DNA from 2 places in the Tatumella sp. UCD-D_suzukii genome. Region 2 is predicted to be linked to the other one. Evidence: predicted binding sites of a transcription regulator. Region 2 holds the regulator's gene; the other holds the start of a gene.
What was found. The regulator Fur, encoded in region 2, represses iron uptake genes when iron is present. The targets are predictions, from matches to a motif close to ATAATAATGAGAACNACTATCAA.
Positions count from the first base shown of each region.

Region 1 (5,404 bases), on a different contig from region 2:
TTCTCGGTCATCGTATCCGCCGTATAACGGGTATAACGGGCACCGAGGATCATATGCAGCGGGTCAGCCAGCGAAATGCGCGTGGCAAGGTAAGCTGATTTCTGGTGGATAGTGTCATCACCGGCCAATGCCTGCGGATCCCAGTCCGGCTCCGGGTAATTACCCCAGTCATTGAAATCGCCGACATCTGCTGACGTCAGGTTGGTATAGGCACTGTAATAACGGTTATTTTGCCGGATATACGTCACCCCGGTCATCAGCTCGTGCTGACGTCCGAACAGCTCATAGTTCCCGTTAAGGACGGCGCTGGCAGCATTCTCCCTGCGTTTAGCCGTATTGTATCCGGTACCGCCCAACAGATCATAGCCGGCATACGGCCCGATACCCAGCCCGGTATTTTTATCGAAATACCCGTCGATATACAGCAGTTTACTGTCCATGGTTGCTTCGGTATGGCTGCCGTTCAGGTTGAATTGCCAGCCATTGGCAAAGTTGTGTTCCAGACCGGCAAACACCCGTTTCGACTGTACATCATTGTAGGCCCAGTCCGGCGCGATATTGGTACTGCGGGCATAACTCGTTTTGCTACCATCCCGATAAAAGGTGGGGAGCCCGCCCCAGGTCGCACCGTTAACATGGGTCTCTTCATAGTCATATCCCAGCGACACGGTGGTTGCATCGCTCAGATCCGCGTCCACCACACCGTAAAGAAATTTCTTTTGCGTATGATAGTCGTCAAGCCAGCTGCCGCTGTGCTGATACCCGGCCACGACGCGCCCGCGAACCTTTCCGGACTCACTCAGTGGCCCGGAAAGATCGGCGACATAGCGCTGATTTCCCCAACTGCCGTAACTGGTGTTCAGATCCCCGGTAAAGGTTTTACTGTCAGCCTGTTTGGTGACCATATCCACCGACGCGGCAGGGCTTCCGGCACCAGTCATTAAGCCGGTAGCCCCCCGCACCACATCCACGCGCTGATAAATAGCCGTATCCGACAGGGTATCGCCCAGATTCCAGGCCGAATCTACCAGTACCGGTACGCCGTCGACCTGATAGTTATCAACCAAAAAGCCACGGGAATAGAAATTACTGCGGTTAGCGCCGGAATTAGACTCTGACAGTCCGGTCGTATTATTCAGAACATCGTTCAGCGTTTCCAGCTGCTGGTCCTGCATCCGCTGCTGAGTGATCACACTGACCGACTGAGGCGTATCGCGGTTGGTCAGTGCCAGGCCGGTCGCAGCCCGGGTCACCGGCACCGCATAATCGGTAGATTTCGGCGAATCTGCAGAGTTTTCGCTGCCGGTGACCACCAGCGTCGCAGTCTTACTGCTGTCACTGTCAGCCGCCGTACTGCACGGTACCTGTAACGCCGTGGCAATGACCACACTCAGCAGAGACAACGCCGGCATACGGGTAAAATGGCCGGTGCGGGGGCCACGCCTTACGGAACAACTGGCAGCAAACATGCTCATCCTCAAATATATTTTATTATTCCAGCCACTCCGGACACCGGATCCGTACGGGTTCCCGGAAGGCGACATCCTCTCCCTGTCCGGAGAGCGCTGACATAACGCCATTTCTGAGGTACCTGCAACCCGGAAGAACAGATTAGCAATGTAAAGAGAATGAGAAGTATAATCATTTTGATTAGTGTTGCAATAAAGGATCGAGGAACGTCAGGTAATAAGGAGTGTCTCATTGGCGATTGCTGTACCGTGAATATCCACCGTTGACGGGTGATAAGACAGGCGGCGGTGCCCCCGGTACCGCCATTTACGCATTTCCTTTACCCGCCACCACGGTCGCCACACCGCCCGCCCCGGGTCTCCGGATAAATCTGTCTTCCCTGCGGCGCTGCCGTAGTTCCCTGCCTGCCATCCTGCTATCCTCCCTGAGGATCTGGCCTGTAGTCATATTGATCCTCCCGGGGGAGCCGGGACACTGAACATAACAAGTGAGTTTTTCCGCTCGTCAGTGCAATTCGTCCCTTTCCCCTCACCCGTAGTCCCGAAAAGGGTACCTCTGATAAATATTTCCTCCAATGCCGGTTTTTCAGCCACACTTAGCGGGTAAGCCACCCGGTTCAGCAGGATTGCGGCAGACGACACGGTCAGTTAATGCCGGTCATTTCCGGTAAAAAACAGCAGGGGAAAGGGATGAAAAAAGTCGCCATTATCGGTACCGGTCCGACAGGCATTTACACTCTGTTATCGCTTATCAGACACCACCCGCCCTGTTCGGTGACCATTTTTGAACAGACCGCCGAAGCCGGAGTCGGTATGCCCTATCGTCGCGAGGCCAGTTCACCGGTGATGCTGGCCAATATCGCCAGTATTGAGATCCCGCCGGTCATGACGACCTATATTGCATGGCTACGGGCGCAGTGCCCTGAGAGGCTCGCTGGCTTTGGTATCACGGCCAGTGCTCTCCATGAGCGACAGTTTTTACCGAGGATCCTGCTGGGCGACTACTTCCGGCAGCAGTTTTTACAGCTGGTGGATCAGGCGGAAAGTCAGGGGTTTATCCTGCATGTTCATACCTCTTGCCAGGTCACAGATATTCTGGCGTTACCGGAAGGGATAAAGGTGACAGCACAGGGCCGTCCGGTGGCGGAATGGGTCGATTTTGCCGTGATTGCCACCGGGCATGTCTGGCCTGCCGAAAATACCCGACGACATACTTTCTTCCCCAGCCCCTGGTCCGGACTGATGAAGGCTAGCGTGCCAGCCTGCCGGGTGGGGATCCTCGGGACATCGCTCAGTGCGATCGATGCTGCAATGGCCGTCGTGACACAGCACGGACATTTTTGCGAAAACGGTGTGCAGGGCCCGCAGTTTATTCTCCGGGACAGCAGCCGGTCGCTACAGATTGTCCTGATGTCTCGTTCCGGTGTATTACCTGAAGCAGATTTTTATTGCCCTATCCCCTACCAGCCTTTGCAGTTGGTGACTCCGGAGGCGATTGCGGCACTGGTTGCCGGGGGAAGCGCCGGATTACTTGACCGGGCGTTCAGACTGATGGTGCAGGAAATCACGCTCGCTGACCCTCTCTGGAGCCGTCAGACCGGGCTTGAACACCTGAATGCTGATAACTTTTGCGATGCCTGGTTTGCGGCCCGTCGCCGGCAGGATCCCTTTAGCTACGCCAGAAAAAATCTGCAGGATACACGACTGAATACCCTGACCAAATATACCGTGCCCTGGCGATATGTGATCCTCCGCCTGCATGAAGCGATCGCCGGAATAGTCCCTCATCTTAGCCCCGAAGACAGTGTCCGTTTCAGATCCGGGCTGGCGCGGGTCTTTATCGATAATTATGCAGCCATACCGCCACAATCTTTGCGGCGGTTACTGGCATTACACGATGCCGGTATTCTCACAATCCTGCCGCTGGGGCAGGATTACCGTGCACGTAAATACAGTAATAAGACCGTGATTTTTGCCGGGGAGACGCAGCATATCTACGATATTTTCATTGATGCCCGGGGACAGAAACCCCTGAAAACGCGCGATCTGCCATTTCCCGGTTTACGCAAACAGATGCTGAACAGCGGGGGTGAAATACCGCAAGTGGCCGGGAATTACCTGTTACTGGAACCGGCGTCTGCCCGCGGACATATTGCTTTTGGTGCATTACCTTATCTGATGCATGACAGGCCGTTTATTCAGGGCCTGACAGTCAGTGCGGAAATAGGCGAAACCATCGCCAATGCCATACTTCATTCAGCGCCGGGTGCCGCAGAGCTGCAACCAGACCCGGAAGAAGGTCACGTCTGACGGTTCCGGCCCTGCCCTGACCGGTAAAAGACAAACCGGACGGGTAAGCGAAGACGCTGACAGGGTGTATGCAATGGTACCGGGGGAAAATTTGCCACGGGGACGTGCGGTGACAGAGGCTGCACCTCTGCGAGGCTGGCCTTGAGGGGGACGTCACAGTATCCCCCTTTTCGGGGCCGGGGCGATTAGCCGTTGCGGAAAATATAGCTATAGGCACTCAGCGCCGGTGCCCCACCCAGGTGGGCATAAAGCACTTTGGAACCCTCCGGGAATTCACCGTTTCGGATCATATCGATCATGCCATGCATCGATTTACCTTCGTAGACCGGGTCGGTGAGCACGCCTTCGGTGCGGGCACATAAGCGGATAGCTTCAAGCGTCCCTTCACTGGGTAATCCGTACTCCGGGCCACCATAGCGGGTATCGAGGATAATATCTTCTTCGGTAATTTCGCGATCCAGCTCTACCAGTTTTGCCGTATTTTGGGCAATACGCAGTACCTGTGCGCGGGTTTTTTCCGGTTTTGCAGAAGCATCAATACCAATGACTTTGCGGGAGGGGCCATCTTCCGCAAACCCGACGACCATGCCGGCATGAGTACTGCCGGTCACCGCACAGACGACGATATAATCAAACGTAAAGCCCAATGCTTTCTCCTGCTGCCGGACTTCTTCTGCAAAGGCCACAAACCCTAAGCCTCCGTAAGGGTGTTCGGAGCAACCGGCCGGGATCGGGAAAGGCTTACCGCCATTCTTTTCGGTTTCATCCATCGCCTGTTTCCAGCTTTCACGGATGCCGATATCGAATCCTGCCGAATCCAGACGTACATCGGCCCCCATAATCCGCGATAACTCGATGTTACCGACACGGTCATAGACTGCATCGGAATAATTAACCCAGTTTTCCTGAACCAGTACGCATTTCATGCCCAGATGGGCCGCCACAGCAGCCACCTGGCGGGTCTGGTTGGACTGGATGCCGCCGATAGATACCAGGGTATCACACCCCTGCTCCAGCGCTTCCGGGATTAAATATTCCAGCTTCCGCGTTTTATTGCCGCCGAATGCCAGACCACTGTTACAGTCTTCACGTTTGGCATAAATCTCTACTTTGCCACCCAGCTCAGCACTCAGGCGTTTCATCGGAGTGATTGGGGAAGGTCCGAACGTTAACGGATAGCGGGCGAATTTTTCAAGATTCATTATTAATCTCCTGGTGTTGGCCTAAGCATTAAAAGTGTGATCAGGGTCGCTGATTTCCTGTCCAACACCTTACAACAACCGGAATTTTTGTAAATTTCGTTTTATAACGTCGAAATGAAATTTAAATAAGCACTTAAATTCATCTGCATATCAAAATTTCAATAAACACCCAATATGAAAAATAATATTAACTACCCCCTGAGCGAAGGACATCAGCCTGGTGCTGGATTCGGGGATAAATATATTATATTTCAATGCATTATATAAATACTCTGCACCGGCCCTGCCCCCCTCCGGATAACGCCTGACTAGGCATTATCCGGAGACTGTTTTTACCAGAGTAAAATGTGATGACGGAAAGCCCGGCGATAAGAAAAAAGCATGAGAATCTCCCGGCCACGGCCGGCAGCCGTAGCAGGGGGA
Region 1 is NZ_JFJX01000057.1:52,063-57,466, forward strand. Features, by position in the region: gene fhuE (ferric-rhodotorulic acid/ferric-coprogen receptor FhuE) at 1-1,469, opposite strand, end outside; gene CG67_RS18345 (hypothetical protein) at 1,777-1,917, opposite strand; gene CG67_RS13640 (FAD-NAD(P)-binding protein) at 2,160-3,779, shown strand; gene CG67_RS13645 (1-aminocyclopropane-1-carboxylate deaminase) at 3,965-4,981, opposite strand.
Region 1: the regulator Fur is predicted to act here: its motif matches at 1,623-1,645, upstream of fhuE (ferric-rhodotorulic acid/ferric-coprogen receptor FhuE).

Region 2 (5,404 bases):
GGTATCCCGGTTACGGATAATATGCAGTACCTGCAGAAAAAACGAACCGGTGGTTACCCAGGCCGCGACGGTTCCCAGAGCGACAGGCCAGGGAGAAAGGAAATAGGTCGCCAGTAACGCCAGCATCGCGGTAACCACTACAATATAAACACTTTTCATGGCTTATCATCCCCCATTATCTTCAACTGTTGCTGCATATCGTCGATCGTACGGGTCAGGTCTGCGATGAATTTCGGCTCTCCGGCCAGAGACCCTAACAGCTTTTTCTGGCCCGCAAAGGCCGTAACCGGATCAACACTGGCAAAAATTGCTTTGAAATCGACACTACTACACGCTCTGTCCTGATAGTCAAAAGGCAGGGAGTGGTTCGCGACCTTCTGCATAAACAGGAAATATAACGCGACCAGACGTAGCGTTGCCTGCGGTGTTTTCCCCTGCTGATAGCGGGCTTTCAGGGTCGGAACAATAAACTCATGCAGTTTGGCAATACTGTCAGAAGATACCCTCTGACAGGTATCACGTACCCGTTCGTTACCGAAACGTTGCAGCACAGTCTGACAATAGCGGGTTAAATCAATCGGTGAGTCGCCCAGTGCCGGGATGACATCCTGACTGACATACTCAGTGATCCACTGACGAACTTCGGGTAACAGGCTCTGGTCAATATAGTCCTTACCGAGCAATCCTCCGGCCCAGGCAATACCGCTATGGCTTGCGTTCAGTACGCGGATTTTAGCTTCTTCGTAAGGGATAACATCATCTGCAAATTCCACACCTGCCTTTTCCAGCGCCGGACGTCCGGCAATGAAATCATCGCGCATCACCCATTGTGTGAATGACTCACAGCTGACAGGGGCATTGTCATCGTTGATCCCCTGTGCGCGCAGGCGTTGCAACAGTCCGTCATCTGAGGCGGGTGTGATACGGTCGACCATACCGTCCGGGGTACTGATATTCTGTTCAAGCCACCGGGCTAATGCGTCATCCTGACGGGCAGCAACAAATTCTGTTAACCCGCGACGGAAACTTTCTCCGTTACTGCGCAGGTTATCGCAACTGAGCAGCGTAACCGGACCTGCGTTATTCTCCCGCCGGGCAGTCAGGATCTTATAGAGAGCACCATACAGGGTAACCGTGTCTGCGGTACCGGCAAGATCACTTTGTATAGGTGCTGCATTCAGATCCAGATGGCCGTCATCAGTCAGAAAATAGCCACCTTCGGTGACGGTAAAAGAGATTATTCTGGTTTCAGGGCGGGAACCTTCACTGACGACTGCCTGTATTTGCGGGTCCCAGAGGATGACATTACGAATTGCTGAGAGCGTGTGGTAGGCAATATTGCCTTCAGGAGAGATAACTTCGAGTGTGTAACGCCCTTGCTGTCGGGCCAGATGTTTGAGTGTCTGCTGTGTGCTGCTGTTACGAATATTTGCCAGTGAAATAGACCAGAGGGTATCACCGCTTTCATGTAACTCATTCAGATACCAGCACTGATGAGCCCGATGAAAAGCACCTGCACCCAGATGCAGCCAGACCGATTGTTCAGTTCTTTTTGTAGTCAAATGCATTCCTTAATCTGTAACAGATAGTCATAATGTTACTGGTAACCTTAACATGAATATTCGGCAGATTAAAATTACAACAGCAGGGGAAATGACGTTAAGGGCAGGGAATGAGACAGCGGGGTGGTGTTTTTATATTTAAAATCAATTAATTACAATTATAAGAAATTGCTATCGTTATCTGATGACAATAAAAAACCGCGACAATGCCGCGGTTTTGAGCGGATGACCGGGAAGTCACCGGCGAAAGACACTCGCTTTTCCAGCCGGTTACAGGCTGCTATCAACATGACGAAAATGCTTATTTATCGTTATGTAAGGTGTCGTCTTCGCGGCAATCACCCGTAGTACAGTGACCATACAGGTAGAGACTGTGGTTGGTCAGCTTAATGCCAAAACGTTTAGCAATTTCACGCTGACGCTGTTCAATTGACTCATCGCTGAACTCAATAACCTTGCCACAATCCAGGCAAATCAGATGGTCATGGTGCTGCTGTTGGGTCAATTCAAAGACTGATTTACCGCCTTCGAAGTTATGACGCGTTACGATACCCGCATCATCAAACTGGTTCAGTACGCGATACACCGTGGCCAGACCAATTTCTTCGCCCATATCAATCAGGCGTTTGTACAAATCTTCCGCACTAACGTGATGGCATTCAGGTTCCTGAAGAACTTCCAGAATTTTCAGTCTCGGAAGCGTGACCTTCAGACCGGCCTTTTTCAGTGCGGAGTTATTGTCAGTCATGCAGTTATTGTCCTGTTACTTTTGAAAATGACTTTGGCAAAGCGCCATGAAGTTCGGTAATGACCTTATTTTTTTTGATTCATTATAGAACCGAAGTATCGAAATTGAAACTACAGGCCCGGGCCGGTTTTCCCTGAGGAAAGGTCGCGGAACACCGTGAAATGCAGGCCTGTCAGGGATAGTGACAATCTGATACAAAAAAGATATTCCCGGAAATCGCACGAAAGGAAAAATACAAGCGTCGACATCGGGAAATAGCTCAGAGCCCGCTGGTCATTTTAGCCGGCTCTGCAGATGCTGAAGTGAACACTACCACAACTGATACAAAAAACCCTACTAAGCGTTGAGGATTTCTTTCAGTTGCAGTTCATCGGAAATTTGCGCGACCCATTGGCTGACACGTTCGTTGGTCAGTTCAGGCTGGCGGTCTTCATCAATGGCCAGGCCCAGGAAGTGTTTATCATCGGCCAGCCCTTTGGAGGCTTCAAAATGATAACCCTCTGTCGGCCAGTGACCAACGATGACTGCACCTTTTGGCTCGATGATGTCCCGCAGTGTGCCTAATGCATCACAGAAGTATTCCGCATAGTCTTCCTGATCACCGCAGCCGAACAGGGCAACCAGTTTGCCGTTAAAGTCAATGTCTTCCAGAGTCGGGAAAAAATCGTCCCAGTCACACTGCGCTTCACCGTAGTACCAGGTCGGGATCCCCAGCAATAGAATATCGAAAGCGTCCAAATCTTCTTTGGTACTTTTAGCGATGTCGTGCACTTCAGCAACGTCTTTACCCAAGTGTTTTTGGATCATTTTTGCGATGTTTTCAGTGTTACCGGTATCGCTGCCAAAAAAGATGCCTACGATTGCCATGTGGGGTTAACCTCTTGAATCTTAAAATCAGATGAATGTAATTTCCGTACAGATGCGCGAATAATAGCAGACCTGAGATGTGGGCGGTACTTGTAAACGAGTCAGATTTATCCCTGAGTGCGCAACACAGATTTAACGCTTTTTCAGCTGCGCCAGGATGATTTGTTCGATGAGTTCGCTGCGACTCAACTGTTGTTCTGCCGCCAGTGAGTTCAGTGCATCGACCACATCACTGTTCATTTTAAGCTCTACCCGCTGTAATCCGCGCACTCTGTCCCGTTTTAGCTGGTTGCGTTTATTTATGCGTAACTGTTCGTCACGGGAAAGCAGACTGGTTTTAGGACGACCGGGTCTGCGTTCATTCGCGAATAAATCGAGCGTAGTACGATCCGTATTTTCTTTTGCCATGATTTTTGAAACTGAACACCTGCGATGTATCAGATACACGCAGCATAGTGATGAATGAATACGGTTATCATGCTAAAAGCACACGATAAAATTTTAGCGCGCAATCATACTCCAGTGAGATGACAGACGCCAATGTTAAAACGCGGCCAGCCCCTGATTTCAGGTGACGGACATAAAACGTCGCACAGCACTGATGACGGCATCAGGCTTTTCTGCATGCACCCAGTGACCCGCACCGGCAATAATATGGGCTTTTGCTGCCGGGAATTGAGCCAGAAGGGGCTCCCGATAGTGATTATCCAGATAAGAGGATAAGGCACCCCGAATAAAGAGGGCAGGGCCAGGCCAGGCAGGACACTCTTCCCAGCCGGAAATGGTCGTGTAATTATCCCAAAGTGCAGGAACATTGAATAACCACTCTCCCTGACGGAATGACTTCAGCAGGAAATTAATGACCATGTCATCCTGCAGCAAAGGACGCATTAGTTGCGCTGCAGCTTCCCGTTGGGTGATACCCGCTTCGCTGACGGCCTGCAGTGCTGCAAAAATAGCATCATGCCGACGGGTCTGATAATTGACGGGGGCGATATCAATAATTACCAGTCGCTTGACCCGTTCCGGTGCCAGGGCTGTCATCGCCATGGCTATTTTCCCGCCCATGGAATGGCCTATCACATTCACCTGATCCAGGTGATGGTTATCCAGCGTCTGCAGCATATCCTGCGCCATGACCGCATAGTCCATCCCGGCGGCTCGCGGAGAACGGCCATGGTTACGGACGTCCACCTGTAATACTGTCCTGTGCGGATGCAGGCTGCGGGCCAGCACACCAAGGTTATCCATACTGCCAAAAAGGCCATGGATCAGCAGAACAGGGGATGATTCTTCATCAATTTGTGCAGATTGCAGACGACTGTTTAAAATCATGGCAAAGTTCTTACGGTTGGACCCCGGGCTTGGGGTATCATGGTTTACTATTCAGGAAATCCGGCAGGTGATTTTAAGGCATATTCTGACTTTTACGTGAACGGTAATTCAGTTCTACCTGCTTGTCTCTGTTTAAATTTACAATCAACTGGTAATTTACCGGGGCAGAATATCAGATTATTTCCGGTATACTGCCATTATTCGGAATTTTACATTAGCCATAACAGTACGGAAAAAGATGAAAACGATTGAAGTAGACGATGAGCTTTATCGCTATATTGCCAGCCATACACGTCATATCGGCGAAAGTGCCTCCGATATTTTGCGCAGAATGCTTAAAGTTTCTGAGCAGGCAATCACTGATACCTCCGATAAAAAGGCTGACAGTAAGGAAACTTCGCTACTGGTCAGTGCGCGTGCTGAAACGCGCCCGCAGGATCGTGTTCGTACCGTGCGTGAGTTGTTATTGTCCGATGAATATGCGGAACAAAAGCGCGCCGTTAACCGCTTTATGATGGTGCTGTCGACGCTTTATAGTCTGGATCCCGGGGAGTTCCGTCAGGCAACAACGACGATGCAGGGACGTACACGCGTCTATTTCGCCGGTGATGAGCAGACGCTGTTACAAAGCGGCACCCATACTAAACCGAAACATATTCCGGGAACACCTTACTGGGTGATCACCAATACCAATACCGGCCGCAAATGCAGCATGATCGAACACATTATGCAGTCGATGAAGTTTCCTCAGGAACTTGCTGACAAAGTTTGCGGGACTATTTAATCCGAACTTAGCGTTAGGGAGAAACGGCAATGGCCAGTCACCCACGGGCAGGGCAACCTGCTCAACAGAGCGATCTTATTAATGTCGCGCAACTGACATCACAGTATT
Region 2 is NZ_JFJX01000029.1:1,903-7,306, reverse strand. Features, by position in the region: gene CG67_RS06395 (SemiSWEET family sugar transporter) at 1-159, opposite strand, end outside; gene dalD (D-arabinitol 4-dehydrogenase) at 156-1,562, opposite strand; gene fur (ferric iron uptake transcriptional regulator) at 1,864-2,310, opposite strand; gene fldA (flavodoxin FldA) at 2,647-3,177, opposite strand; gene ybfE (LexA regulated protein) at 3,310-3,585, opposite strand; gene ybfF (esterase) at 3,745-4,512, opposite strand; gene seqA (replication initiation negative regulator SeqA) at 4,751-5,296, shown strand; gene pgm (phosphoglucomutase (alpha-D-glucose-1,6-bisphosphate-dependent)) at 5,326-5,404, shown strand, end outside.